DNA from 2 places in the Cryobacterium sp. GrIS_2_6 genome. Region 1 is predicted to be linked to the other one. Evidence: riboswitches for the same ligand, from Rfam matches in the RefSeq annotation. Region 1 holds a riboswitch; the other holds the start of a gene.

The links. A riboswitch is a leader RNA that binds a small molecule or an ion and turns the genes downstream of it on or off. The one in region 1 is predicted to bind magnesium.
Region 2: linked by a shared signal. The riboswitch ahead of RCH22_RS02480 (Nramp family divalent metal transporter) and the one ahead of RCH22_RS14555 (Nramp family divalent metal transporter) in region 1 are both predicted to bind magnesium.

The regions. Positions count from the first base shown of each region.
Region 1 covers NZ_JAXCHP010000001.1:2,967,102-2,982,269, forward strand. Annotated here, with positions in the region: gene RCH22_RS14545 (FtsW/RodA/SpoVE family cell cycle protein) at 721-1,905, shown strand; gene RCH22_RS14550 (CBS domain-containing protein) at 2,332-3,546, opposite strand; gene RCH22_RS14555 (Nramp family divalent metal transporter) at 3,692-5,275, opposite strand; M-box (ykoK) riboswitch at 5,630-5,799, opposite strand; one part of gene RCH22_RS14560 (IS3 family transposase) at 6,615-7,480, opposite strand; one part of gene RCH22_RS14560 (IS3 family transposase) at 7,480-7,759, opposite strand; gene RCH22_RS14565 (hypothetical protein) at 7,856-8,011, shown strand; gene istB (IS21-like element helper ATPase IstB) at 8,369-9,148, opposite strand; gene istA (IS21 family transposase) at 9,145-10,671, opposite strand; gene RCH22_RS14580 (LCP family protein) at 11,088-12,296, opposite strand; gene RCH22_RS14585 (glutamate decarboxylase) at 13,261-14,658, opposite strand; gene RCH22_RS14590 (KUP/HAK/KT family potassium transporter) at 15,015-15,168, shown strand, end outside.
Region 2 covers NZ_JAXCHP010000001.1:515,218-530,385, reverse strand. Annotated here, with positions in the region: gene RCH22_RS21105 (MIP/aquaporin family protein) at 1-791, shown strand, start outside; gene RCH22_RS02490 (FtsW/RodA/SpoVE family cell cycle protein) at 1,593-2,867, shown strand; gene RCH22_RS02485 (CBS domain-containing protein) at 3,294-4,508, opposite strand; gene RCH22_RS02480 (Nramp family divalent metal transporter) at 4,654-6,237, opposite strand; M-box (ykoK) riboswitch at 6,592-6,761, opposite strand; gene RCH22_RS02475 (hypothetical protein) at 7,563-7,718, shown strand; gene RCH22_RS02470 (IS21 family transposase) at 8,161-9,399, shown strand; gene istB (IS21-like element helper ATPase IstB) at 9,396-10,151, shown strand; partial or broken gene RCH22_RS02460 (IS256 family transposase) at 10,234-11,388, shown strand; gene RCH22_RS02455 (LCP family protein) at 11,724-12,932, opposite strand; gene RCH22_RS02450 (glutamate decarboxylase) at 13,886-15,168, opposite strand, start outside.

The DNA.
Region 1 (15,168 bases):
ACTGAGCATTACGATCGGCTGCTGCCTCCCGGCACCGGTACCGGTACCGGCAGGTGGAACACGATCAAACGCCGCCTCTTCGACCACATGTCAGTGGACTGGCGCGGCACTGGTCACCCACTTTCCATCGACTTCGTCGCGCCGACCACGATCCGAATCCGAAATCACCTGGCGACTTTGTCCGTCAGAGGCTGGCGCCTGGATGTGAAGATGAGGAAAAAAAGAGAGGAGAGCACTCAACACCGGGCTCCCAATCACCCATATTTGGCTCGGCACTGACGTCGCTTCAGCGGAGGTCAGTGCCCATTTCCTCTGACGTTGTCTCGCTGAAACCGTGAGGCTGCCTCACCGGGTTGCTCGTGATGTGGCCCGGTTGCCCAGTCCGCATCCAGGTGTATCGGCGCGACGATGAAGGGATCGATGTCACCTGTCCCGGGCCTATGACAGCTGAAGCCAGCCCGTAGATGGCGTCGTGCGACACGCTTCCACCCTGCGATAATTCTTGTGCCGCTGAGGGAGGATAGTCCAACGGGCATGTCACAGGAGGACCGGCCACAATTTTTGATGGTTGGTTGGTTCTTTCCAACAAGTGCCATTTACTGATGGGGCACGCGGGAAATCTGAGACCACATGAAAAATTCACTGCGCACTCGCTCCACTTTGAGGTCCGTTCGCCCTGCCACGGCAGACACCGCGTCGGCGCCGATACCCCAAGTGCGAATGATTCGGGTGAGGCGAATTTTTCATGCTCTGCCAACGAATTACTTCCTGCTGTTGGGCACGACAGTGTTCTTGGTCGTGTTCGGAATGGCCATGGTCTTGTCTTCCTCGTCGGTGGATTCATACCTGAGCGGTGGCGGATTCTTTGGCGTGCTCCTCCACCAGGGCTTCGTGGCCCTGGTCGGCATCCCGTTGATGCTCCTCGTCAGCCGGGCTCCGCTCAAATTTTGGCGACGGATCGCGTGGCCGGCCTTGATCCTCACTTGCTTCGTGCAATGCCTGGTATTCACTCCGCTGGGCGTGACCGTCGCCGGAAACACCAATTGGCTATCAGTGGGCAGTTTCCAATTCCAGCCCTCCGAAGCCATCAAGGTGGCTTTGGCCATCTGGCTCGGCACGATCCTCGCTCACAAGCAAAACCAACTCGACGACTGGCGACACGTCCTCATCCCCGTCCTCGGAGTCGGCGGGACCGCGGTCATGCTTGTCATGATCCGAGGTGACCTCGGTACGACCGTCATAATGGCCGGGATGCTCTTTGGTTCGCTCTTCTTCGCTGGCGTACGGTTGCGCATGCTGGCGATTCCCCTAGGAATTGGCGCTGTGGGCGCTATCGCCGCTGCCGCGGGAAGCGCTAATCGGTTGACGCGTATCCTCAGCTTCTTTGGAACTGGATGCGACACCACGACCGGGACGATCTCGGCTTCATGCTGGCAACCCCTGCACGGCACATGGGCGCTGGCCAATGGCGGAGTCCTCGGCGTTGGCCTTGGCAACTCCAAGGCCAAATGGTCCTGGCTACCGGCCGCCGACAACGACTACATTTTCGCCATCATCGGCGAAGAACTTGGCCTCATCGGCGCCGTCGCCGTTCTCCTCCTGTTCGTACTCCTCGCAGTCGGGTTCATCCGAATCATGAGCGCCACAACACACCTGCAAGCCAAAGTGTCCACCGCAACAGTCATGGTCTGGATCATCGGCCAGGCCCTCGTTAACATTGGTGTGGTTCTGGGGTTCATCCCCGTGCTCGGAGTTCCCCTCCCCTTCATCTCGGCCGGAGGCACAGCCTTGCTCACGACCCTCGTGGCAATCGGCGTCGTGCTCTCCTTCGCCAGGAACGGTCAAAACACAAGAGTTAGCGACAAGCTCCACACGTCCCCCGCCATACGGCCCGCTGGCTCGTAGCCCCCGCGGAGCTCGTCGTTCCATCTCAATGTCAAGATCGCCGTCGGCCTCGCGGTGGAAACACCAGTCAGGGAGAGCCTCGGGGCCACCGCGCCCAGCGGTCACGACGCCCCCATGCCGTTTAGCGTATGGATTACCTCGCGGTAGAGCTTGTACTTGCCTCTGGCGAACATAGCGCCCGTGATGTGATTCTGCTGAGCTCTCGGTCACCCTTACGAATTCGGTGAGAAGAGAGACGGAGGGAAGAGAAGGAAACACTTCACAGCCGGTGTCGCCGAATCGCCTCTACGTAGCGCGGAACTGAGATCGTGTCAGCGGAGATCCGAGCCCATTTCCTCCGCCGCTATCTCAGTGAAATCGTAACGCTGCTCTGGATGAGACGATCCTTCACTGGGAGGAGCCACTGTTCGAAAAGACGGCACGATCTCACACGGCGCCCGGGGTGAGGGAGGCGTGAGTTTGGGGTTCGCGGCGTTGCCAGTCCTGGGGCAGGGCGGCTTCGAGGGCGTCGTCGACGGTGATGATGCCGAGGATGTGGCCGCTTTCGTCGAGGACCGGGAGGGTGAGGAGGTTGAAGTCAGCCATGCGGGTGGTGACGTCGATGATGTCATCTTGTGGTGCGGCGTGAACGGGATCAGGGTCAGCGACTTCGCGAAGGGGACGGTGCGGGTCTGTTTGGAGGGCGCGGATGATACTGATCGCACCACGGAGTGTTCCGTCGTCGGCGGTGCTGTAAATGGTGGTGAGGGCTTCCGGTTGTTGAGTTGTCGAGGTGCGAATGAGATCAAGGGCGTCCTGGATGGTCGCGTGCTCCGCCAGAGCGAGGTATTCCACACCCATGAGGCCCCCTGCCGTTGCGGTGTGGTAGCCCAGCAGGGCCAGAACTTTGGTGTGTTGGGGTTCAGGGAGCAGAGCGAGGACTTCCCGGCGTCGCGCCTGGGGAAGGTCAGTGATGGCGTCGGCCGCGTCATCTGCCCGCATCCGGGTCAGGACAGAAGCGACGTCAGCAGTACTTCGGGATTTGAGGAGATGGGTGAGGCTGTCTTCGTCGAGTTCTTCAAAGACGTCTGCTTCGAATTCCGGGTCGTTGTGGACTTGAGTGAGGAGTTCGCTTTGCTCTTTAGCGTCTGCCGTTTCGATGAGGTCTGCAATTTGGGCTGCTTTGAGACGGCGTAATTTCCCAAACGGGGCGCGAACGAGGACCGACGGTTCGTGGCCGATGAGGGCTTCAAAGGATTTCCAGTCCCGTGCCGGGTCGGTGGCGATGTTCTTCCGGGTGGACCACCAGTGGGTTTGGTGCACGTTCAATCCTGTGACAGCCCACGTGGCGGTGTCGGAGCTGAGATAAATGTCGTGAGCACGGACGAGGGAGGCCATGTGCACGTCGATGAGGCGGTGGCCCAGGACGTCAGCGTTGAGTAGGACCTCGCCCGGGCGGCGCTGGAATGCCCGCACGTTCAAGCGGGCTGTGGTGAGCTCGACTCGATTGGGTTCCAAGGCTCTGACGTCGGCGATCGGGACGTAGATGGTTTCGGAACCCACTTTGACCACGAGCGCGGTCACGAGGGGGTAGTCATCTCCCCTGAGGCGAACAATGACGTCAGCGAGTTTGGCAAGTTGTTTTCCTTGGCTGTCGACCACGGCATGGCGCAGGAGTTGGGAAAGACGGAGAGCGGATTTAGTTGTTGTTGGAACGGGAGAGTTAGACACAGTGGCTTCTTTCACGAACAAGGCTAGGTAGAGGTGGCACGTTGTCGGGGTGGTATTGAGAATATGGTGCTCGCGGCTAGTGGCCCAGTGCGAGCTGGATGACGCGGACCACGACGAGGACCATAGCGAGGATCAGGTAGGCGCGCAGCACGCCCAATCCGATGGTCCGACCGGTGGAGAGCTCCGGGCGGGCGAGGAGGGTGAGGGGTGGCATCCGCCAACGGAGACGTTGACTGTGTTCCATCGGGAGCACCGCATCACCGGCCGGGCGTCGCCGGCGAAGGACCAGGGCGGTCGCTCCGACAAGAATTCCCAAGACGCTGCCCCCGCCGAGGATGGACAAGATTGTCTCTCCCGTGATGTCTGGGAAGAGAACGCTGGCTGTGAGGATGATGGAAAGCATGACCAGCACGGCGACGACAACAGACGTGAACAGGTTCAACCATTTGCCGTTGACCCAGGGGCCCAGCACGTCTTTGTCGTTGCAGAGCAATAAGAGGAAGACCGTGGCTGAAGGTAGCAGCACCCCGGCGAGAGTCTGTACTCCCACGGTCAAGAGTCCCAGCGGCGCACCGGGAATCAGAACAATCGTGGCTGCCAGGGCGAGGAGGGCAGCGAATACGGCGTAGAAGCCCTTCGCTTCCCACGGTTTGCGGTGCAGGGAGTGCTTCAACCCCAACACGTCGCCCAACGCGTATGAAGTAGACAAACCTACTGCGGCCGCACCAATAATGGACGCGTCGATCAACGCGATCGCGAACATCACTCCCACGCCAGGTCCGACAAACTTGCCGAGGCCTTCTGCGACCCCGAGTGCGTCAGTGAAATTGCCGAATTCGGGCCGGCCCGTGAAGGTGGCGGACGTGAAGCCGATGATCGCGGCCGCACCGACGATGACCATCAAGATCCCGATCCACAAGTCGACCTTTTCGTAATTCATGAACCGGGGCGTGATGCGCTTGTCAATGACATAGGACTGTTGGAAGAACAACTGCCACGGGGCGACGGTCGTGCCGACGATCCCGATGATGAGCAGCATCACCGTGGAAAGTTGGGACCCGGGTGGCATCCCGGGGAGCACAAAATTGGTCGCCATCTCACCCAGATTCGGACCCGACAGAAAGAAAATGGGGACCAACAAGAGGGACCCGGCAACAAGAACCATGCTGACGCGTTCGAACCGTTTAAAAGACCCGGTGCTGACGGCGCCGAGCACGAGCACGGCTGCAACAATTACGCCGGGAATTTGGGGGATGCCCAGATACTGCAAGCCCAAACTGATACCGATGAATTCGGTCACGATGGTGAGCGCGTTCAGGATGAACAGGTCAATGACGCTGAAGGCTCCCCAGAACTTTCCAAAACGTTCCAAGATGAGCCGGGCATGGCCCACCCCCGTGACCACCCCCAACCGCAACACCATTTCCTGGTTCACGTAGAGGACAGGTACCAGCAGCAGCAACGTCCACAGCAATGTGGTCCCATAATTTTGGCCAGCTTGCGTGTAGGTCCCAAACGCGCCAGCGTCGTTGTCGCCGACCATCACAATCAGTCCAGGACCCAGAATGGCCAAAAGGGTACGCAGTTTTGCCCGCACGCCCCGCCGCGGCGCATCATCGCCGAGTCGAATCGTGCCCATGGCCCCTTCAATATCGCCCACGTGCGCGGAATCCAGGACCGCTGACACGGGCCCGGTCGGAGGAACGAGGTTTGACGTTGTATCCATGGTGAACTTTCTGCAGGAAATGAAAAGACAGGATCCGGGAGCCGATCAAACGCGGCCCCACGAGGGCCGGCGATGTCGGGAACACCGCGGAAACCACAGGGCCGGGCGAGAAAATATGACCTGGCCGGGCTGCGATCACCGCGGGGCACGCCACCAGAAAGGCGTGTGCAGGCAGACTGCTACCTGGTGCGCGTGGTCGGCAGGAGGTAGGGTCTATGGCTCTCGCTCATTGACGTGCTCCCTCCGCTTTGCTCAGCGCACACGAAGAGTCCGACCAGACCGGCCGAGGTAACCTCTCCTCGTAAGACCTTTGGCACTTTGCGGCGTTAACCCGGAAACCGGGAGCCAATCGGGGCAATCCCTTGTTCCGGGAAAACCTGTCCTGACCCGGGGCGTCTCTGGACGTTGGGGGTCGCTGGCTTATATCCACAAAGGAGCCTCAGCTAACGAACGGCGCCCTGCAAAGATGACTGTACGCGGAGACCCCAACAGAAGCAATCGCGGCTGTCAATGTTCCACAAGCGTTCACCTTGCCGCGACGTTAAACGGCCGCCGTCTGGGCGGCGCGGCAACATGGATAGCTTTACCTTGCTAGCGCGCCGCGTTCTAAAGTGCTCAACTCGACTAGATCCCCCGGTCCAACCCTTCATCGGACCCGGAAAGACCAGAACGCCAAGGGCGAGGACCTAAGTCGAGACCAAGACTTGAGGAAGCAGAGGACAGGGATGCACTCATTCGGATCACTCATCCTGCTGCCACTGAACGCGAACCAGGTCGCAGCCGGTTCCCGGTCTGATCCCGGGCCTGACCTTCCTCTCGGCACGATGACGGACCCGACGTTCACCGCCCAGGCGCGTCTGGCCGCTCACCGACTAAATCTCTTCCGGATCGCACCAGACATGGTCCTCACGCCCTGCGAACCGGGCTGGATGCCGCTCACTCAAGGGGTACTGACGGAACTGCGTCACCTACCGCGCGTTGTCCGCTCCGACCGTCGACTGGACGTTGAAGAGGCCTGGGATCGTCACCAAAGCGCACGGCGCCAAGACCCCTCACTCCGGCCCGGCTGGTTGTCGCGGACCGAGTCGTCCCCCGAAGCTGGCGACACCGGTGACGCGACTTCGACCTCGTTCAGCCCGCCGAGCAGACTCGAACTATCAGCAAACATGGACACCAAGGACGTCGTATCCACTTCGAGGCGGTCGTTCGTCACAGATTTGCTCATGCCGCTGGGGACTGCCCCGAGTTCAGTTGACTCAAAGGGTTAGTGGTTTCAGGCGGCCTTGAGGGCCACGTTTATTGTCTCAAACTCGATCGGGGTGAGCTTGCCGAGGCGGCGTTGTCGGCGCTTGCGGTGGTAGGTCCTCTCGATCCAGACCACCATCGCCAGGCGCAGTTCTTCCCGGGTTGACCACCGCTGCCGGTCCAGGACGTTCTTCTGCAGCAGGGCGAAGAACGACTCCATCGCGGCGTTATCGCCGCAGGCGCCGACGCGACCCATCGACCCGGTGATGCCGTTGTTCTTCAGCACCCGAAGGAACGCGTTGGAGCGGAATTGAGAGCCTCGGTCCGAGTGCAGGATCGTGCCGTCGATGGTGCGCTGGCCGATCGCGTTGCGGGCCGCTGCGACGGCCAGGGATGCTTTCATTCGGGAGTCGATGGAGTAGCCGACGATCTTGTTCGAGTAGACGTCTTTGATCGCGCAGAGGTAGAGCTTGCCCTCGTCGGTGCGGTGTTCGGTGATGTCGGTCAGCCAAAGCTGGTTCGGGCGTGTCGCGGTGAATTTCCGCTCGACGAGGTCGTCGTGGACGGGTGGGCCGGCCTTGCGCGTGAGGCCGCGTTTCTTCGCGAACACGGACCAGAGCCGCTGCTGCGAGCACAGCCGCCAGACCCGGTTCTCGCTGGCGCTGAGGCCCGCCTGGTGGAGCTCGTCGGCGATGAACCGGTATCCGAACGCAGGGTCGTCCCGGTGAGCGTCCCAGGCGGCGTTGGTGAGGTGGGCGTCGTCCCAGTCGCGCTGGGAGATAGGGTTGCGCTTCCACTGGTAGAACGCTTGTTTGGAGAAGCGCAACACCCGGCAGGTCACCGTGACGGGGACACCGTCGACGGCCAGTTCACGGACCAGCGGGTAGATCATTTTGGGTTGACGTCCCGGGACAGATAGGCCACGGCCCGCCGCATGACCTCGGCTTCCTGCTCGAGCAGCCGGATGCGCTTCCTGGCATCGCGCAGTTCCGCGGATTCCTTCTCGGTCACGCCGGGCTTGACGCCTTCTTGGACGTCGGCTTTCTTGAGCCAGTTCGCCAGGCAGGACTCCGAGATCCCGAAGTCCTTCGCGATCTGATTCAGCGGGGCTTCGTGCTTCCGGGCGACCGCGACAACATCGCGGCGGAACTCGGGTGGGTAAGGCTTGGGCATGATGACATCTTTCCAGCGAAGACGAATCTCCACAGGTCAGGAGTCAACCAAACCCGGGGCAGTCCCCTGCTGTCCGACCGGCAAACCATACTTCTCATGGCAGATCCGCACGTTATTGCTCAACTACGGATCGTTCTCAACGACAGCAATGCTCGGCAGACCCGTGACGCTGAACTCCCGACCGGGCAACTCCTCCGATACGACTTCGACCGCAACCTGCACCCCCTCAACCCCTTGGGAAGCTCCCTCTAACCGGCGATCTCCAGTTCTCCACGCTGGTAGCCGCCACTCCAGCACGACGCTGCCAAGCGTGCCAGCGATGCCAACACCGAGCAAACTGGCAGCTGAGGTGCTGTCGACCGGCGTCTTCGCCGATATCCAAGTGGTGCTTTCCCACGAGTGGTGATGAATGCACAGAAGTCGCTGGTCTGGGTTGCATTCGAGTGCCCTAGAACCCGAGGACCCGAGGGATTGTCAATGGCCATTTGGAACTGCCCGTAGGCGGCCAGCAGAATTGCCCGCTGGTGGCCACGAGAACTGCCCGGTCATGGCCAACAGATCTGCCCACCTGGGTGTTGGTGGCGTTGGCCATGCGCGGTCGTAGTTGGTCTAGCTCATCTTCGTGACGCCTTTCCCGGCGAGGGCCTGCGTGAGGCGGATCGAGTCGCCCGAGGTCTGGCAGACGTGGGCGTGGTGCAGGAGCCGGTCAACGGTCGCGGTCGCGAGGGTCTTGGGCATGAGCTCGTCAAAGCCTGCTGGATGCAGGTTCGACGAGACTGCGATGGAGCGTTTCTCGTAGGCGGCATCGACGAGTCGATAGAGGCCCTCGGCGGCGTCGGCCCCGACTTCGAGCAGCCCGATGTCATCGATCACGATCAGATCCGAGCGCAGGATCCGGGCCACGACCCGGCCGACGGAGTCGTCGGCGCGGTGCGCGCGGACGAGAGCACCGAGGTCTTCGAGGCGGAACCAGGCGACTCGCATCCCGGCCTCGACGACTTGCTGGCCGAGGGCCTCGAGGAAGAACGTCTTCCCAGTCCCGGAGGGCCCGCAAACGACGACGTTCTCCTTCCGGCCGATCCATTCCAACGTGCGGAGGGCCTGCTGCGTCGGGGCCGGGATCGAGGACGCGGCCTCATCCCACGTGTCGAACGTTTTCCCCGTTGGGAACCCCGCGGCCCGGCGCCTGGTCGCGAGCATTGACCGGGACCGGCCGGTGACTTCCTCAACGAAGAGGGCCTTGATGATCTCGACGGGTTCCCAGCGTTGCGCCCGGGCGGTCGCGATCAGTTCCGGCGCCAGAGCGCGGGCGTAGGGCATCTTTAACTGCCGCATCAACGCTTCCAGGTCCGCGGGCAGCGCGGGCGCGGCGGTCGCGGTGACGCTCACGCGCTCTGCTCCAACTCGTCATCGGCGGCTTGTCCGATAGCGGCCCACCCGGCGGTGCCCTGCGCGAGCGAGCTGGTCTCGCCCGCCGTGCGTGCCGGCGGGCGGATCGAGCCTGCGCTGAGGAGGGAGGCGAGGTCACCGGTCGCGAACCGACCATAGGTCGCGGCCTGGCCGAGGTCCTCGTCGACCGGGGCGGTGCCGCTGATCTTGGCCAGCGCGACGGCCTCAGCCATCTTCACGTTCATCCGCGCGGTCCCGGCCGCGGCCGCTTCCAGTAACCACGCGTGCGCGCCAGCCCCGATGGCCAGGAACTCCGTCTCGGCCGCGCTGCGCGGGGTGATCGTGTAATCTCCCGGGATCTTCTCCCGGTGATCGGGGAAGTGCGCGTCGTCAATTTTCGGACTGCCGGGCCGGGCCCGGTGGTGCCGGGCGACTTCAACGGGACCGTCACTGCCGACGTGGACGATGACGACCTGCTCAGAGGCTCCGACGCCGTGGCTGCGGACGAACACACGGGCGCCGAGCAAGTGCGCCGGCACCGAGTACTGGCCGTTCTCGAACGTGACCATCGGCGTGTTCTCCGGAACGGCCCGCGTCAAGCCCAGCGCGACGGTGTGCGCGGTGTCAGGGACCCGGTGCAACCGGGGCCGTTCCTCCTCGAGCATCGCGGACGGCTTCCGCCTGGTCGCGCGGTGCTCCCGGGCATTCACCACGGCCATGAACGCCTCGCAGGCCGCTTCGACCTCGGCAAACGAGGCGTAGTCGGGCCGGAGGTTGGTGTCTTTGGGCACGATGTCAGCCTTGGCGAGCTTCACCGAGGACTCCACCCCGCCCTTGGACGCGGGATCCGCCGGCTGGCACGTCAGCACGCTCACCCCGTAGTGGCGGGCGAAGTCCACCGTCTGTGGATTCCGCACCGGAACCCCGGCGACATGGGAGACGGTCACCGTTTTCTCGTTATCGGTCAGGACGTAGGTCGGGGCGCCGCCGAGGAGCCGGAACGAGCGGTCCAGCGCGGCGAACACGCTCGGCGCCGTCCGATCCCGTAACGCGATCACGATACGGAACCGTGACCACGCTAGCCACGCGACGAACAACACCGTTTTCTTCCCGTCGATGACGGGGCCGTCGCCGAAGTCATACTGCAACCACATTCCCGGCTCCGTGATCCACGGCCGGTGCACCCGCACCCGGCCAAGCCGGAACGCAGCACGGACCTGCGCGACCGCGCGCCGCGTCGACCGCTCCGACCCCGCAAAGCCCAGGCCGATCAGTTTCGCGTGGGCCCGGTCCGCACGGATCTTGCCCTGAGAGGCCTCCACCCATTCCTCGATCTTGGGCAGGAACGGGTCCGTGACCCGGCCCCGGTAGGCGGGCTCCGCGAGCGGCCGGCCCGCGTCGCGCGCGGCGACGTGCCGGGCGACGGTGTGATGCGAGCACCCGGTGAGCTCGGCCGCAGCACGCAACGACTCGGTCAGGTCGTAGGCAGCGAGTATTTCCATGATTTCTCCGTCAAACTTCATTCAGGGCCTCTTCCTGGGCGACTTTGATGCGACTAGACACCGTCATCAAATCCCAGGAAGGGGCTCCCGCCACGTAACCGGGCGGGGGTTCAGAAATAGAAGTGGGCAGATCTAATGGCCACCAACGGGCCTTTCTACTGGCCATCAGTGGGCAGTTCCGTGGCCGCCTATGGGCAGTTTGGCATGGCCGCTAACAAGGGATGAAAGCGTCGAGTTGCGAATATCGACGCCGGGACAAGGCCAACAGGGATGCGGGCGGTATCCGTGGTCCGGGGACTTTCTGCCCAAGAAGCAATCCCTCTCCCCTGCTCCCGCCAGAAAATAGGCTTTCGCGTCAGACAGGTACCGTATCCGCGTGTCTCAAAGCGCTATTTTCGTTGTGACCCAGCGTGGATTTCCGGGATGGGTCGAGCGCCCTAGTTTCCTTTGCTGCAGGTTTGTTGAGCTGCTGTTTGTCCCGTCACGGTCGTCGGGAGGACGGCGCCCCCGGGGCCGGGCGTGGCCGCCTGCACAGGGGTGGGTGTGGTGGCCGGTACAGTCTTGCCCGGCACAGGAGTCGAGAGGGAAGTGGGCGTGGGATTCGGGGCCGCGGGCGCAGATTTGTCCAGAACGGCTGCCCGACCGGGGGCACCGCTGAGCTGAATGGGCTGGTCAGCGGCGAGAGCTGCGTTCACGACAGCAGCACCCTCCTTCTGCGGGATGACACGGTTCACGTCCTGAGGGTCGGCCACAGCGGGGTACTGAAGGAAGACCATGTTCGCCAAGCCGGTATCTTTGAGCGCGAGCGCAATTTGGACCTGAGTCGTGGGATTGGTCAAGGTGTCAGAGAGGACCATGTTGTCTGTCGCCGCCTTGGCCAGGGAGTACAGCATGACAGGGTTACCGAGGACGCCGCCCGTTTCGACTTTCCGGGCCAACGCAGCCATGAACACTTGCTGGTTGCTGATGCGGCCCAGGTCGCTGCCGTCACCGACACCGTGTCTGCTCCGCAGGAACGACAAGGCCATGTCACCGACGATGCTCTGCTGTCCGGCCGCCAAATGCAAGGGCGGATTCGTGTAGAGGTCATCGATCGGGGAGGCCACACACACGGTGACGCCGCCGATGGCGTTGGACATCGCTGAGACCCCGTCGAAACTGATCTGGGCGGCGAAGGGAATCTGAACGCCGGTAAGTTTTTCGATCGTGAGCACCACGCAGGAAAGCCCTCCGCGGGCGAGCGTCGCGTTCAACATCACCCGACTGGACGCCGACGCCGTCGACCCATCAGATTGCGGACACGCGGGAACAGGGATCATGAGATCCCTAGGGAAACTGATCACACTCACGTTCTGATGGTTTTTCGAAATGTGTAATAACAGGGTGACATCGTTATTGCCCGCACCGGAACTTCCCGCCAAACCTGCGCCCGTCGCAAAAGCCCCACCCTGCCCGGACCGGGTATCCGTTCCCGTCAGGAGTAGATCGACCCCGCCGGAAATGGCTGCGACGTCTGCCGCAGGCGCAGCAGTGCTCCCGGGTGTGTCCGCAAGGTGGGCGAGATGCACGCCCGGTTTCACGCTGCTGGCAACATCCCACGTGGCAACAGCTGCAATAGTCCCCCCACTGACCAGGAGAACGCTCACGGAGAACACGAGCGCGACCCTCACGGTTTGCCATGGGCCACGCCGCTGCAACCGTCCGTGCCGAATAGGGGCACCCAAGGAATGCGCTCGCGTCCGAAGCGGTTGCGGCGGCTTTTCCGTCACGTTGACCCCGGCTTTCTCCTGCGGTCCGAAAGCGGCTACCCCGTCAAAAACAACACGCTTGCTCCGCACCTTATACAACGCGAGTAGGCAACTGCTGGGAACCCACCGAGCGGTTCGTGGCTCTGTCAGCAGCCGGAGCATGGGGAATCGAGAGTGTAGCTGGGACCAGGCTGCGTTCTGGCGCGGTGCGGGAGTGTCCTTCGGGCCTTTCCCGGGTCGAGGGCCTTATATGGGGACGTGCTTCATTGTTGCCTCCTCGACTGCCTGCTGTCCTATCGGAAGCACCGTCATGTCCACTGACCGTCCCGCTGACCGTCCGGAGCGCCCCAACACTTCGCGGGCAACGCATGCATTGACTAACCTCTGTCCACGCCCGACCTCGCGAACTGCTGTGAGGAGGCACACCGAACTTCTACACTCGACAAGACCTATTACGCTGAGGGAAACCCGATGTCAACAATGTGGACGGCCGTGACTCTCCGGACGGACGATGTTTTGGGCCAAACTTTTGTTGTCGTGGTCAAACGTGACCAGCACGGCCACGTTCCAACGGTCCTCGTCAACCCAATCGACACCGCCGGCCGCAGGCTGCCGGGTGTTTGGCTGAGCGAGGCTTCTCACCACACTGTCTACCGGCGCCTGCCAGAGAATCCCTCGCTCTAGGAGTGCGGTTCAGTTCTCGTTCAGTTCTCGTTCAGTGCTTCCCCTCCGCGATCCCCCCTTATGGTCGACGCCGCCACCACGCCTGCCGTGACCGGGTCTCCTTCATGGCTGCATTTGGCATCGCGGCGCCCAACCGAACCTACGGGGAATCTGCTGTGCGGATGACCGCCGCGGGGTGTCAGTGCGTGAAGCCGGGTTGCTGCCCTTCGACCGGCATCGGCCCCTCGAGCCTGTCGAGGTAGGCCGTCTCCTGCTCGATGACCGTGAGCAGGCGTGCGGCCAGGTCCATGCTGAGCCCGTTGCGCACAACGATGCGTTGCACCGTCATCTCGGACAGGTCGTCGGGCATCCGGTAGGCGGGAACGAGCCAACCATGGGAACGCAGCCGGTCCGAGAGGTGGAACAGGTTCCAATTCCGGGTGTGGCCGGGGGTGAGCCGCCACGCGAACACCGGGATATCGGAACCGTCATTCCACAGGGTGAAGGCGCCGATCTTCTCGATGCCGCGCGCAAGGAATCGTGCCACGTCCTGGGACACCTGCTGCACGGCACGGTATCCCTCGAACCCGAGCCGGAGGAAGAGGTAATACTGCAGGAGCACCTGCGCGCCGGGACGGGAGAAATTGAGGGCGAACGTGGGCATGCTCCCGCCGAGGTAGCTGACGTGGAAGACCAGGTCCTCCGGCAGCAGGTCCTTCGAACGCCAGACGATCCAGCCCAGGCCGGGGTATACGAGGCCGTACTTGTGCGCGGACGTGTTGATCGAATGCACCCGTTCCAACCGGAAGTCCCAGGCCAGTTCCGGCTGCAGGAAGGGCGCGATCATGCCCCCGGATGCCGCGTCGACATGGATCGGAATGTCCAGTCCGGTGCGTTCCTGGACCTCGTCGAGGGCTGCGGCGATCGCCGCGACCGGCTCGTAGACCCCGGTGTAAGTCACGCCCATGATCGCGACGACGCCGATCGTGTTCTCATCGACATAGCTTTCGAGGTTGTGCCCGTCGAGGCTCGGATGCTCCTCGCTGATGGGCACGAAGCGCGCCTCGACGTCCCAGTAGTTGCAGAACTTCTCCCAGCACACCTGCACCGCGGAACTCATCACGAGGTTCGGCTGCCCGGTCGGCTTCCCGGCCGCCCGCCTGGCCTGCTGCCAGCGTCGTTTCAGGGCCAGTCCACCGAGCATGCACGCCTCCGAGGACCCGATCGTCGACGTGCCGATCGTGTCCATCGGCTCCGGCGCATGCCAGAGGCCCGCGATCATCCGCCAGCAATACTCCTCGATCGCCGCGGTCTGGGGGTATTCGTCCTTGTCGACGACGTTCTTGTCAAAGGCCTCCGTGTAGAGCCGGCCGGCGTGATCATCCATCCAGGTGCCCACGAAGGTCGCGAGGTTCAGCCGGGCATTGCCATCGAGCATGATCTCGTCGTGGATGATCTGGTACGCGGTGTCCGGCTCCATCGGGTCCGCGCCGAGGACATAGCGTGGGACAACGCTGTCCTCCCCCGGGCGGGCGAAGAGCGGGTTGATCTCTAAGAACTCCGGCTTGAACTCTGAGTTGGCCTGCATGGGGTCCATGCTGCCGTATCGGGCCGGGAATCGACCACGAACCGCCGTTGCCCGCAGCCCGGTCGGGGTGGCGTATGCAGTCGATCTGCTCTGCCGCAACGACGGGATGGTGTTGGAGATCATGTCGAAAAATGTACGTGTTGCTCAAAGATCTTTCGTCGAGCTCGCGGGACGAAACACCGCAGACGAATGCGCGATGACCACCTACCGTGCTCTAACCCGACACCGCGTCTCGACCCGCATCGCCGCCCTGCTCGTGGTGTTACCGCCTTCGATGACGACCAGGGCTTCACGCACCCCAGCCGCCGGGCCTTCCATCTATTTCCGGAGGTTCACAGAGAGGGGCGGTCCGTGGGAACTCTGGAGTGGGCGCCGGCCAGGTCGACTTGGTGCTCACCGATGGTTGCCGACACGTCGCACGATACCCGTTGCGGCACATAACGCTCTCCACGCACCCTAGGATTCAGGAGTTAGTTGACGCGGCGCCTTCAAGACCGCTTCGCACGCTAACCGTTAACC
Region 2 (15,168 bases), 2.5 Mb from region 1:
TGTCGCCACGGGACCGCGGCTGGGTCCATGAATTCAATAACCGGAATCGAGAATGGACTCGACTTGGCGCTGAAATGTTCGGGACGTACTTTTTGGTTCTGGTCGCGGCTGGAGCAGGAACAGTCGATTCCCTCACCCACGGCGACGTCGGCCGCGGCGCCAGTGTCACGGCGCCAGGGTTAATGGTCGCGGCCATCATATTGTTCATGGGCGCCGTATCCGGTGCTCACCTCAACCCGCTGGTCAGTGTTGCCTTCGCCTTGCGAGGTGACTTTCCTTGGCGCCGAGTGCCGGGATATGTCCTCGCCCAGTTGGCCGGCGCGATCCTGGCATCACTAACCCTGATAGCCGTGTTTGGCCCACACGGAGGTAACGGCGAGACAGTCCCCGGCCCTGCCTTCACGGACTCCCAAGCGCTCGTCGTCGAGGCCTTGCTGACTATGGGACTGGTGAGCACAATTTTGGGCTCCGCATCCGGGGCGCAGAACATTGGATCCTTCTCCGCGATAGCGGTGGGCGCGTACATAATCCTGGCGGGGCTCTGGGCGAGCCCAGTCAGCGGGGCTTCGATGAATCCCGCTCGGACTGTCGGCCCAGACCTAGTCCGTGGCGACTTCACCCACACCTGGGTATACCTCCTCGGACCCTCAATCGGAATGCTCCTGGCCGTGGGTTCAGCGTATTTACTACGCGGCCCAGGTGGCGGATCCACGGGGACGAAAGCCGCCCAAGGAACACCCAACTTCGAGCAACCCAGCCAACGACACCCCGACCCCGATAACCGATTGTGAACGCTCCGCCAAAAACTCAGCACGACAACACACCAGGTTGTGGGTAAGGAGCCCGGCTAGCTAGTCATTGTGTCCCATTTCGGTCCTCGTAACCCGGCGACTGGAAAACTGGTATCGCCGCCATGGCCCAGGAAAATCCGGACTGAACATTGCGATCGGCCACTGCCGCCCGGCACCGGCACCGGCAACACGATCAAACGCCGACTCTTCGACCACATGTCTGTGCACTGGCGCGGCACCGGCCACATAGTTTCCATCGACTTCCTCGCCCCGGCCACGATCCGAACCCGAGATCACCTGGCAACTCTGTCCGTCAGAGGCGGTCGCTCCTGGATGAGAGGATTTCACAATCGTCCCCCAGTCTCACAATTTCGGAAAGATGAGAAAATGAAGAGAACGAAGCACGTTACAACCGGGCTCCCAATCACCCATATGTAGCGCGGCACTGACGTCGCTTCAGCGGAGGTCAGTGCCCATTTCCTCGGACGTTGTCTTGCTGGAACCGTAAGGCTGCCTCACCGGGTTGCTCGTGATGTGGCCCGGTTGCCCAGTCCGCATCCAGTTGTGTACCGGCGCGACGATGAAGGGATCGATGTCACCTGTCCCGGGCCTATGACAGCTGAAGCCAGCCCGTAGATGGCGTCGTGCGACACGCTTCCACCTGCGATAATTCTTGTGCCGCTGAGGGAGGATAGTCCGACAGGCAGCGCCCAGGAGGACCGGCCACAATTTTTGATGGTTGGTTGGTTCTTTCCAACAAGTGCCATTTACTGATCGGGCACGCGGGAAATCTGAGACCACATGAAAAATTCACTGCGCACTCGCTCCACTTTGAGGACCGTTCGCCCCGCCACGGCAGACACCGCGTCGGCGCCGATACCCCAAGTGCGAATGATTCGGGTGAGGCGAATTTTTCATGCTCTGCCAACGAATTACTTCCTTCTATTGGGCACGACAGTGTTCTTGGTCGTATTCGGAATGGCCATGGTCTTGTCTTCCTCGTCGGTGGATTCATACCTGAGCGGTGGCGGATTCTTTGGCGTACTCCTCCACCAGGGCTTCGTGGCCCTGGTCGGCATCCCGTTGATGCTCCTCGTCAGCCGGGCTCCGCTCAAATTTTGGCGACGGATCGCGTGGCCGGCCTTGATCCTCACTTGCTTCGTGCAATGCCTGGTATTCACTCCGCTGGGCGTGACCGTCGCCGGAAACACCAATTGGCTATCAGTGGGCAGTTTCCAATTCCAGCCCTCCGAAGCCATCAAGGTGGCTTTGGCCATCTGGCTCGGCACGATCCTCGCTCACAAGCAAAACCAACTCGACGACTGGCGACACGTCCTCATCCCCGTCCTCGGAGTCGGCGGGACCGCGGTCATGCTTGTCATGATCCGAGGTGACCTCGGTACGACCGTCATAATGGCCGGGATGCTCTTTGGTTCGCTCTTCTTCGCTGGCGTACGGTTGCGCATGCTGGCGATTCCCCTAGGAATTGGCGCTGTGGGCGCTATCGCCGCTGCCGCGGGAAGCGCTAATCGGTTGACGCGTATCCTCAGCTTCTTTGGAACTGGATGCGACACCACGACCGGGACGATCTCGGCTTCATGCTGGCAACCCCTGCACGGCACATGGGCGCTGGCCAATGGCGGAGTCCTCGGCGTTGGCCTTGGCAACTCCAAGGCCAAATGGTCCTGGCTACCGGCCGCCGACAACGACTACATTTTCGCCATCATCGGCGAAGAACTTGGCCTCATCGGCGCCGTCGCCGTTCTCCTCCTGTTCGTACTCCTCGCAGTCGGGTTCATCCGAATCATGAGCGCCACAACACACCTGCAAGCCAAAGTGTCCACCGCAACAGTCATGGTCTGGATCATCGGCCAGGCCCTCGTTAACATTGGTGTGGTTCTGGGGTTCATCCCCGTGCTCGGAGTTCCCCTCCCCTTCATCTCGGCCGGAGGCACAGCCTTGCTCACGACCCTCGTGGCAATCGGCGTCGTGCTCTCCTCCGCCAGGAACGGTCAAAACACAAGAGTTAGCGACAAGCTCCACACGTCCCCCGCCATACGGCCCGCTGGCTCGTAGCCCCCGCGGAGCTCGTCGTTCCATCTCAATGTCAAGATCGCCGTCGGCCTCGCGGTGGAAACACCAGTCAGGGAGAGCCTCGGGGCCACCGCGCCCAGCGGTCACGACGCCCCCATGCCGTTTAGCGTATGGATTACCTCGCGGTAGAGCTTGTACTTGCCTCTGGCGAACATAGCGCCCGTGATGTGATTCTGCTGAGCTCTCGGTCACCCTTACGAATTCGGTGAGAAGAGAGACGGAGGGAAGAGAAGAGAGCACTTCGCAGCCGGTTTCGCCGAATCGCCTCTACGTAGCGCGGAACTGAGATCGTGTCAGCGGAGATCCGAGCCCATTTCCTCCGCCGCTATCTCAGTGAAATCGTAACGCTGCTCTGGATGAGACGATCCTTCACTGGGAGGAGCCACTGTTCGAAAAGACGGCACGATCTCACACGGCGCCCGGGGTGAGGGAGGCGTGAGTTTGGGGTTCGCGGCGTTGCCAGTCCTGGGGCAGGGCGGCTTCGAGGGCGTCGTCGACGGTGATGATGCCGAGGATGTGGCCGCTTTCGTCGAGGACCGGGAGGGTGAGGAGGTTGAAGTCAGCCATGCGGGTGGTGACGTCGATGATGTCATCTTGTGGTGCGGCGTGAACGGGATCAGGGTCAGCGACTTCGCGAAGGGGACGGTGCGGGTCTGTTTGGAGGGCGCGGATGATACTGATCGCACCACGGAGTGTTCCGTCGTCGGCGGTGCTGTAAATGGTGGTGAGGGCTTCCGGTTGTTGAGTTGTCGAGGTGCGAATGAGATCAAGGGCGTCCTGGATGGTCGCGTGCTCCGCCAGAGCGAGGTATTCCACACCCATGAGGCCCCCTGCCGTTGCGGTGTGGTAGCCCAGCAGGGCCAGAACTTTGGTGTGTTGGGGTTCAGGGAGCAGAGCGAGGACTTCCCGGCGTCGCGCCTGGGGAAGGTCAGTGATGGCGTCGGCCGCGTCATCTGCCCGCATCCGGGTCAGGACAGAAGCGACGTCAGCAGTACTTCGGGATTTGAGGAGATGGGTGAGGCTGTCTTCGTCGAGTTCTTCAAAGACGTCTGCTTCGAATTCCGGGTCGTTGTGGACTTGAGTGAGGAGTTCGCTTTGCTCTTTAGCGTCTGCCGTTTCGATGAGGTCTGCAATTTGGGCTGCTTTGAGACGGCGTAATTTCCCAAACGGGGCGCGAACGAGGACCGACGGTTCGTGGCCGATGAGGGCTTCAAAGGATTTCCAGTCCCGTGCCGGGTCGGTGGCGATGTTCTTCCGGGTGGACCACCAGTGGGTTTGGTGCACGTTCAATCCTGTGACAGCCCACGTGGCGGTGTCGGAGCTGAGATAAATGTCGTGAGCACGGACGAGGGAGGCCATGTGCACGTCGATGAGGCGGTGGCCCAGGACGTCAGCGTTGAGTAGGACCTCGCCCGGGCGGCGCTGGAATGCCCGCACGTTCAAGCGGGCTGTGGTGAGCTCGACTCGATTGGGTTCCAAGGCTCTGACGTCGGCGATCGGGACGTAGATGGTTTCGGAACCCACTTTGACCACGAGCGCGGTCACGAGGGGGTAGTCATCTCCCCTGAGGCGAACAATGACGTCAGCGAGTTTGGCAAGTTGTTTTCCTTGGCTGTCGACCACGGCATGGCGCAGGAGTTGGGAAAGACGGAGAGCGGATTTAGTTGTTGTTGGAACGGGAGAGTTAGACACAGTGGCTTCTTTCACGAACAAGGCTAGGTAGAGGTGGCACGTTGTCGGGGTGGTATTGAGAATATGGTGCTCGCGGCTAGTGGCCCAGTGCGAGCTGGATGACGCGGACCACGACGAGGACCATAGCGAGGATCAGGTAGGCGCGCAGCACGCCCAATCCGATGGTCCGACCGGTGGAGAGCTCCGGGCGGGCGAGGAGGGTGAGGGGTGGCATCCGCCAACGGAGACGTTGACTGTGTTCCATCGGGAGCACCGCATCACCGGCCGGGCGTCGCCGGCGAAGGACCAGGGCGGTCGCTCCGACAAGAATTCCCAAGACGCTGCCCCCGCCGAGGATGGACAAGATTGTCTCTCCCGTGATGTCTGGGAAGAGAACGCTGGCTGTGAGGATGATGGAAAGCATGACCAGCACGGCGACGACAACAGACGTGAACAGGTTCAACCATTTGCCGTTGACCCAGGGGCCCAGCACGTCTTTGTCGTTGCAGAGCAATAAGAGGAAGACCGTGGCTGAAGGTAGCAGCACCCCGGCGAGAGTCTGTACTCCCACGGTCAAGAGTCCCAGCGGCGCACCGGGAATCAGAACAATCGTGGCTGCCAGGGCGAGGAGGGCAGCGAATACGGCGTAGAAGCCCTTCGCTTCCCACGGTTTGCGGTGCAGGGAGTGCTTCAACCCCAACACGTCGCCCAACGCGTATGAAGTAGACAAACCTACTGCGGCCGCACCAATAATGGACGCGTCGATCAACGCGATCGCGAACATCACTCCCACGCCAGGTCCGACAAACTTGCCGAGGCCTTCTGCGACCCCGAGTGCGTCAGTGAAATTGCCGAATTCGGGCCGGCCCGTGAAGGTGGCGGACGTGAAGCCGATGATCGCGGCCGCACCGACGATGACCATCAAGATCCCGATCCACAAGTCGACCTTTTCGTAATTCATGAACCGGGGCGTGATGCGCTTGTCAATGACATAGGACTGTTGGAAGAACAACTGCCACGGGGCGACGGTCGTGCCGACGATCCCGATGATGAGCAGCATCACCGTGGAAAGTTGGGACCCGGGTGGCATCCCGGGGAGCACAAAATTGGTCGCCATCTCACCCAGATTCGGACCCGACAGAAAGAAAATGGGGACCAACAAGAGGGACCCGGCAACAAGAACCATGCTGACGCGTTCGAACCGTTTAAAAGACCCGGTGCTGACGGCGCCGAGCACGAGCACGGCTGCAACAATTACGCCGGGAATTTGGGGGATGCCCAGATACTGCAAGCCCAAACTGATACCGATGAATTCGGTCACGATGGTGAGCGCGTTCAGGATGAACAGGTCAATGACGCTGAAGGCTCCCCAGAACTTTCCAAAACGTTCCAAGATGAGCCGGGCATGGCCCACCCCCGTGACCACCCCCAACCGCAACACCATTTCCTGGTTCACGTAGAGGACGGGTACCAGCAGCAGCAACGTCCACAGCAATGTGGTCCCATAATTTTGGCCAGCTTGCGTGTAGGTCCCAAACGCGCCAGCGTCGTTGTCGCCGACCATCACAATCAGTCCAGGACCCAGAATGGCCAAAAGGGTACGCAGTTTTGCCCGCACGCCCCGCCGCGGCGCATCATCGCCGAGTCGAATCGTGCCCATGGCCCCTTCAATATCGCCCACGTGCGCGGAATCCAGGACCGCTGACACGGGCCCGGTCGGAGGAACGAGGTTTGACGTTGTATCCATGGTGAACTTTCTGCAGGAAATGAAAAGACAGGATCCGGGAGCCGATCAAACGCGGCCCCACGAGGGCCGGCGATGTCGGGAACACCGCGGAAACCACAGGGCCGGGCGAGAAAATATGACCTGGCCGGGCTGCGATCACCGCGGGGCACGCCACCAGAAAGGCGTGTGCAGGCAGACTGCTACCTGGTGCGCGTGGTCGGCAGGAGGTAGGGTCTATGGCTCTCGCTCATTGACGTGCTCCCTCCGCTTTGCTCAGCGCACACGAAGAGTCCGACCAGACCGGCCGAGGTAACCTCTCCTCGTAAGACCTTTGGCACTTTGCGGCGTTAACCCGGAAACCGGGAGCCAATCGGGGCAATCCCTTGTTCCGGGAAAACCTGTCCTGACCCGGGGCGTCTCTGGACGTTGGGGGTCGCTGGCTTATATCCACAAAGGAGCCTCAGCTAACGAACGGCGCCCTGCAAAGATGACTGTACGCGGAGACCCCAACAGAAGCAATCGCGGCTGTCAATGTTCCACAAGCGTTCACCTTGCCGCGACGTTAAACGGCCGCCGTCTGGGCGGCGCGGCAACATGGATAGCTTTACCTTGCTAGCGCGCCGCGTTCTAAAGTGCTCAACTCGACTAGATCCCCCGGTCCAACCCTTCATCGGACCCGGAAAGACCAGAACGCCAAGGGCGAGGACCTAAGTCGAGACCAAGACTTGAGGAAGCAGAGGACAGGGATGCACTCATTCGGATCACTCATCCTGCTGCCACTGAACGCGAACCAGGTCGCAGCCGGTTCCCGGTCTGATCCCGGGCCTGACCTTCCTCTCGGCACGATGACGGACCCGACGTTCACCGCCCAGGCGCGTCTGGCCGCTCACCGACTAAATCTCTTCCGGATCGCACCAGACATGGTCCTCACGCCCTGCGAACCGGGCTGGATGCCGCTCACTCAAGGGGTACTGACGGAACTGCGTCACCTACCGCGCGTTGTCCGCTCCGACCGTCGACTGGACGTTGAAGAGGCCTGGGATCGTCACCAAAGCGCACGGCGCCAAGACCCCTCACTCCGGCCCGGCTGGTTGTCGCGGACCGAGTCGTCCCCCGTAGCTGGCGACACCGGTGACGCGACTTCGACCTCGTTCAGCCCGCCGAGCAGGCTCGAACTATCAGCAAACATGGACACCAAGGACGTCGTATCCACTTCGAGGCGGTCATTCGTCACAGATTTGCTCATGCCGCTGCTGTCCGACCGGCAAACCATACTTCTCATGGCAGATCCGCACGTTATTGCTCAACTACGGATCGTTCTCAACGACAGCAATGCTCGGCAGACCCGTGACGCTGAACTCCCGACCGGGCAACTCCTCCGATACGACTTCGACCGCAACCTGCACCCCCTCAACCCCTTGGGAAGCTCCCTCTAACCGGCGATCTCCAGTTCTCCACGCTGGTAGCCGCCACTCCAGCACGACGCTGCCAAGCGTGCCAGCGATGCCAACACCGAGCAAACTGGCAGCTGAGGTGCTGTCGACCGGCGTCTTCGCCGATATCCAAGTGGTGCTTTCCCACGAGTGGTGATGAATGCACAGGGTTACGTCCCGGTGAGTGGTGTGGTTTCCCACTCTTGAGCGTTGCTTCGTCAACGTAAAGAGCCACCGTGGGATGGTCAGTGAGTACCGACTAAAGCAACTCACAAAGGACACCACACGATGGCTCTAAACCAGTCTGCCCTGCTCGACCTCCTCGGAGAACTCAAACTCACCGACGTCACCGACCGAATCCGCGTCGCTGTTAACGCCGACCGAAAATAGGGCCAGTATCGCCGATTGAAAACAGGGCCACCGACCATTATGGAAGGTGATCAATATGGATGATTGGGCGAAGATACGCCAACTGTTTTCCACGGGCCAGTACTCGAAGCGGGAGATCGGCCGGCTCGTCGGGGTGTCCCGGGGAACGGTGGATCGGGCGTTGGAAACGGACCGGCTCCCGAAGTACCAGCGGCCCGCGGTCGGGTCGAGTTTTGATGCGTTCGCCCCGCAGGTTCGGGTGTTGTTGGCCGTGACGCCGACGATGGCCGCGTCCACGCTCGCGGAGCGGGTTGGCTGGCTCGGGTCGGCGTCGGTGTTCCGGGACAAAGTCGCGGGGATCCGGCCGGAGTACGTGCCGCCGGACCCCGCGGACCGGCTCGTGCACGAGCCCGGACAGCAGGTCCAGTGCGACTTGTGGTTCCCGCACGAGGACCTCCCGCTCGGCCACGGGCAGCAGGGCGCGCCGCCGGTGCTGGTGATGACGTCCACGTTCTCCGGGTTCTTCCAAGCCCTGATGCTGCCGTCTCGGAAAACACCGGACCTGCTCGGCGGGATGTGGTCCCTGCTCCAGGCCGCCCGCGCGGTCCCGCGACGGTTGCTCTGGGACAACGAGTCCGGCATCGGCCGCGGCAAGCTCACCGAGCCTACTGCCGCGTTCGCGGGCACCCTCGGCACCGAGGTCAAGCTCCTCAAGGCCCGGGATCCGGAGTCCAAGGGTATGGTCGAGCGGCGGAACCGGTTCTTCCGGTCCTCGTTCATGCCGGGCCGGGTGTTCGTGTCCCCGCAGGACTTCAACGAGCAGCTCGCGTCCTGGCTGCCGGTGGCCAACGCGCGTCACTCCCGGTCCCGGCGCGCCCGCCCGGTCGACCTGATCGACCAGGACCGGGCCGCGATGCGCCCGTTGTCGCCGGTGGCGCCGGACGTGTTGTTCCGGAACACGGTGCGTCTGCCGCGGGATTACTACGTCAGGGTGCACTCCAACGACTACTCCGTCGCGCCGGCCCTGATCGGCAGGCTCGTGGACGTGACCGCTGACCTTGAGCAGGTCCACGTCGCCCACAACGGTGTCACCGTCACCTCTCACGACCGGGCCTGGGCCCGGCAGCTGACCATCACCGACCCCGACCATGTCATCCAGGCGGCCGTGCTCCGGCGTCAGTTCCAGAGCCTGCACCGCCATCACCGGCCCCAGGCCCACGTCGCGTTCGTCGAGTCGGCGAGCCTGTCGGACTATGACGATGTGTTCGGTGTCGATATCGGTCCCGGCCTGATCGAGTTGGGGAGGCTCGCGTGAGCGGCGCGGCGTCTCAGATCGAGTACTACGCCCGCGCGTTGCGCGCCCCGAGGATCGGTGACGCGTTCCGGCGCCTGGGCGATCAGGCCCGCGACGCGGGCTGGTCCCACGAGGAATACCTTGCCGCGGTCCTCTCCCGCGAGGTCTCGGAGCGGGAAGCGTCCGGCGCGGCCCTGCGGATCAAAGCGGCCCGGTTCCCCGGCCACAAGACCCTAGAGGACTTCAACTTCGATCACCAGCCCTCCGCGGACCGGAACCTGATCGCCCACCTCGGCACGAGCGTGTTCGTCACAGAGGCGAAGAACATCGTGCTCCTCGGGCCGCCCGGCACGGGCAAGACCCACCTCGCCGTCGCTCTGGGCGTCCAGGCCGCCAAACACGGCCACCGTGTCCTCTTCGACACCGCGACAGGCTGGGTCGCCCGACTCCAAGAGGCCCATTCCCGCGGCAAGCTCGCCGCGGAACTGATCCGGCTCCGCCGTTACAGCGTGCTGATCTGCGACGAAGTCGGCTACATCCCGTTCGACCAGGACGCGGCGAACCTGTTCTTCCAGCTCGTCGCGAGCCGCTACGAACACGCGTCCTTGATCCTGACGAGCAACCTGTCATTCGGACGCTGGGGCGAGGTCTTCGGCGACCCCACCGTCGCGTCCGCGATGATCGACCGCATCGTCCACCACGCCGACGTCCTCAGCCTCAAAGGCAACAGCTACCGGCTCAAAAGCCACCAGCCCGCCGCCGATACGGCATAGTAGAAACACACATGGTGGTCCTGTTTTCAAACGGCACTATTGGCCCTGTTTTGGGTCGGCGTCAACAGTCGCGACCGAAACTCTCTACCAAGAACTCATCGACGCGGAAGCGACCGCGTTCATCGGCGCCGCCCCATTCGAACGCTCCGGCGACCGCACCACCCACCGCAACGGCACCCGAGCGCGCACCCTCAGCACGACCGCCGGGGACCTCGACCTGAAGATCCCGAAGCTGCGCGCCGGGTCCTTCTTCCCGGCCCTGCTCGAGCGTCGCCGGCGGGTGGACCAAGCCCTGTTCGCGGTCGTGATGGAGGCCTACGTCCACGGCGTCTCGACCCGGAAAGTCGACGACCTGGTCAAGGCCCTCGGCGCGGACACCGGGATCTCCAAGTCGGAAGTGTCCCGGATCTGCGCGGGCCTGGACGCTGAGGTGGCCGAGTTCCGCGACCGCACCCTCGCCGCGCAGGACTTCCCCTACGTGTTCCTCGACGCCACCTACTGCAAGGCCCGCGTCGGCCACCGGATCGTGTCCCAGGCCATCGTCGTCGCGGTCGGGGTGGCCGCTGACGGACGCCGGGAAGTCCTCGGCTTCGACGTCGGTGACAGCGAGAACGAGGGCTTCTGGACGTCGTTCCTGCGATCGCTCAAGACCCGCGGGCTCGACGGGGTCAAGCTAGTCATGTCTGACGCGCACACCGGCCTGAAGAAGGCCATCGGCACCGTGTTCCAGGGCGCCGGCTGGCAGAGATGCCGGGTGCACTTCATGCGCAACGTGCTCGCGGTGATCCCGAAGGGATCCCAGGACATGGTCGCCTCGATCATCCGCACCATCTTCGCCCAGCCCGACCGTGAGCACATCGAGAAGCAGTTCCTCGAGGTCACGACGATGCTCAGCCGCTCGCACCCGAAGGTCGCGGCGATGCTCGTCGACGCGCAACCCGACCTACTCGCCTTCGCCGCGTTCCCGCGGCGGCACTGGCGCCAGATCTGGTCCACGAACCCGCTCGAACGAGTGAACAAGGAGATCAAACGCCGCACCGACGTCGTCGGAGTGTTCCCCAACGCTGCCGCCCTGCTGCGCCTGGCCGGGTCGGTCTTGATCGAGCAGCATGACGAGTGGGAGGCCGGCGAACGACGCTACTTCTCCGAAGCATCCATGCTCGAGCTGGTTACCATGAACAACCCCATCGAGGTCATCGACGAGGCGGTGATCCTCCCCGAACTCGCCGCCGCCTAAGCTAGAACAACTGACCCGCATGGTGTTGAGAAACTCCACCACTCAGCGGGACGTGACCATGCACAGAAGTCGCTGGTCTGGGTTGCATTCGAGTGCCCTAGAACCCGAGGACCCGAGGGATGAAAGCGTCGAGTTGCGGATATCGACGCCGGGACAAGGCCAACAGGGATGCGGGCGGTATCCGTGGTCCGGGGACTTTCTGCCCAAGAAGCAATCCCTCTCCCCTGCTCCCGCCAGAAAATAGGCTTTCGCGTCAGACAGGTACCGTATCCGCGTGTCTCAAAGCGCTATTTTCGTTGTGACCCAGCGTGGATTTCCGGGATGGGTCGAGCGCCCTAGTTTCCTTTGCTGCAGGTTTGTTGAGCTGCTGTTTGTCCGGTCACGGTCGTCGGGAGGACGGCGCCCCCGGGGCCGGGCGTGGCCGCCTGCACAGGGGTGGGTGTGGTGGCCGGTACAGTCTTGCCCGGCACAGGAGTCGAGAGGGAAGTGGGCGTGGGATTCGGGGCCGCGGGCGCAGATTTGTCCAGAACGGCTGCCCGACCGGGGGCACCGCTGAGCTGAATGGGCTGGTCAGCGGCGAGAGCTGCGTTCACGACAGCAGCACCCTCCTTCTGCGGGATGACACGGTTCACGTCCTGAGGGTCGGCCACAGCGGGGTACTGAAGGAAGACCATGTTCGCCAAGCCGGTATCTTTGAGCGCGAGCGCAATTTGGACCTGAGTCGTGGGATTGGTCAAGGTGTCAGAGAGGACCATGTTGTCTGTCGCCGCCTTGGCCAGGGAGTACAGCATGACAGGGTTACCGAGGACGCCGCCCGTTTCGACTTTCCGGGCCAACGCAGCCATGAACACTTGCTGGTTGCTGATGCGGCCCAGGTCGCTGCCGTCACCGACACCGTGTCTGCTCCGCAGGAACGACAAGGCCATGTCACCGACGATGCTCTGCTGTCCGGCCGCCAAATGCAAGGGCGGATTCGTGTAGAGGTCATCGATCGGGGAGGCCACACACACGGTGACGCCGCCGATGGCGTTGGACATCGCTGAGACCCCGTCGAAACTGATCTGGGCGGCGAAGGGAATCTGAACGCCGGTAAGTTTTTCGATCGTGAGCACCACGCAGGAAAGCCCTCCGCGGGCGAGCGTCGCGTTCAACATCACCCGACTGGACGCCGACGCCGTCGACCCATCAGATTGCGGACACGCAGGAACAGGGATCATGAGATCCCTAGGGAAACTGATCACACTCACGTTCTGATGGTTTTTCGAAATGTGTAATAACAGGGTGACATCGTTATTGCCCGCACCGGAACTTCCCGCCAAACCTGCGCCCGTCGCAAAAGCCCCACCCTGCCCGGACCGGGTATCCGTTCCCGTCAGGAGTAGATCGACCCCGCCGGAAATGGCTGCGACGTCTGCCGCAGGCGCAGCAGTGCTCCCGGGTGTGTCCGCAAGGTGGGCGAGATGCACGCCCGGTTTCACGCTGCTGGCAACATCCCACGTGGCAACAGCTGCAATAGTCCCCCCACTGACCAGGAGAACGCTCACGGAGAACACGAGCGCGACCCTCACGGTTTGCCATGGGCTACGCCGCTGCAACCGTCCGTGCCGAATAGGGGCACCCAAGGAATGCGCTCGCGTCCGAAGCGGTTGCGGCGGCTTTTCCGTCACGTTGACCCCGGCTTTCTCCTGCGGTCCGAAAGCGGCTACCCCGTCAAAAACAACACGCTTGCTCCGCACCTTATACAACGCGAGTAGGCAACTGCTGGGAACCCACCGAGCGGTTCGTGGCTCTGTCAGCAGCCGGAGCGTGGGGAATCGAGAGTGTAGCTGGGACCAGGCTGCGTTCTGGCGCGGTGCGGGAGTGTCCTTCGGGCCTTTCCCGGGTCGAGGGCCTTATATGGGGACGTGCTTCATTGTTGCCTCCTCGACTGCCTGCTGTCCTATCGGAAGCACCGTCATGTCCACTGACCGTCCCGCTGACCGTCCGGAGCGCCCCAACACTTCGCGGGCAACGCATGCATTGACTAACCTCTGTCCACGCCCGACCTCGCGAACTGCTGTGAGGAGGCACACCGAACTTCTACACTCGACAAGACCTATTACGCTGAGGGAAACCCGATGTCAACAATGTGGACGGCCGTGACTCTCCGGACGGACGATGTTTTGGGCCAAACTTTTGTTGTCGTGGTCAAACGTGACCAGCACGGCCACGTTCCAACGGTCCTCGTCAACCCAATCGACACCGCCGGCCGCAGGCTGCCGGGTGTTTGGCTGAGCGAGGCTTCTCACCACACTGTCTACCGGCGCCTGCCAGAGAATCCCTCGCTCTAGGAGTGCGGTTCAGTTCTCGTTCAGTGCTTCCCCTCCGCGATCCCCCCTTATGGTCGACGCCGCCACCACGCCTGCCGTGACCGGGTCTCCTTCATGGCTGCATTTGGCATCGCGGCGCCCAACCGAACCTACGGGGAATCTGCTGTGCGGATGACCGCCGCGGGGTGTCAGTGCGTGAAGCCGGGTTGCTGCCCTTCGACCGGCATCGGCCCCTCGAGCCTGTCGAGGTAGGCCGTCTCCTGCTCGATGACCGTGAGCAGGCGTGCGGCCAGGTCCATGCTGAGCCCGTTGCGCACAACGATGCGTTGCACCGTCATCTCGGACAGGTCGTCGGGCATCCGGTAGGCGGGAACGAGCCAACCATGGGAACGCAGCCGGTCCGAGAGGTGGAACAGGTTCCAATTCCGGGTGTGGCCGGGGGTGAGCCGCCACGCGAACACCGGGATATCGGAACCGTCATTCCACAGGGTGAAGGCGCCGATCTTCTCGATGCCGCGCGCAAGGAATCGTGCCACGTCCTGGGACACCTGCTGCACGGCACGGTATCCCTCGAACCCGAGCCGGAGGAAGAGGTAATACTGCAGGAGCACCTGCGCGCCGGGACGGGAGAAATTGAGGGCGAACGTGGGCATGCTCCCGCCGAGGTAGCTGACGTGGAAGACCAGGTCCTCCGGCAGCAGGTCCTTCGAACGCCAGACGATCCAGCCCAGGCCGGGGTATACGAGGCCGTACTTGTGCGCGGACGTGTTGATCGAATGCACCCGTTCCAACCGGAAGTCCCAGGCCAGTTCCGGCTGCAGGAAGGGCGCGATCATGCCCCCGGATGCCGCGTCGACATGGATCGGAATGTCCAGTCCGGTGCGTTCCTGGACCTCGTCGAGGGCTGCGGCGATCGCCGCGACCGGCTCGTAGACCCCGGTGTAAGTCACGCCCATGATCGCAACGACGCCGATCGTGTTCTCATCGACATAGCTTTCGAGGTTGTGCCCGTCGAGGCTCGGATGCTCCTCGCTGATGGGCACGAAGCGCGCCTCGACGTCCCAGTAGTTGCAGAACTTCTCCCAGCACACCTGCACCGCGGAACTCATCACGAGGTTCGGCTGCCCGGTCGGCTTCCCGGCCGCCCGCCTGGCCTGCTGCCAGCGTCGTTTCAGGGCCAGTCCACCGAGCATGCACGCCTCCGAGGACCCGACCGTCGACGTGCCGATCGTGTCCATCGGCTCCGGCGCATGCCAGAGGCCCGCGATCATCCGCCAGCAATACTCCTCGATCGCCGCGGTCTGGGGGTATTCGTCCTTGTCGACGACGTTCTTGTCAAAGGCCTCCGTGTAGAGCCGGCCGGCGTGATCATCCATCCAGGTGCCCACGAAGGTCGCGAGGTTCAGCCGGGCATTGCCATCGAGCATGATCTCGTCGTGGATGATCTGGTACGCGGTGTCCGGCTCCATCG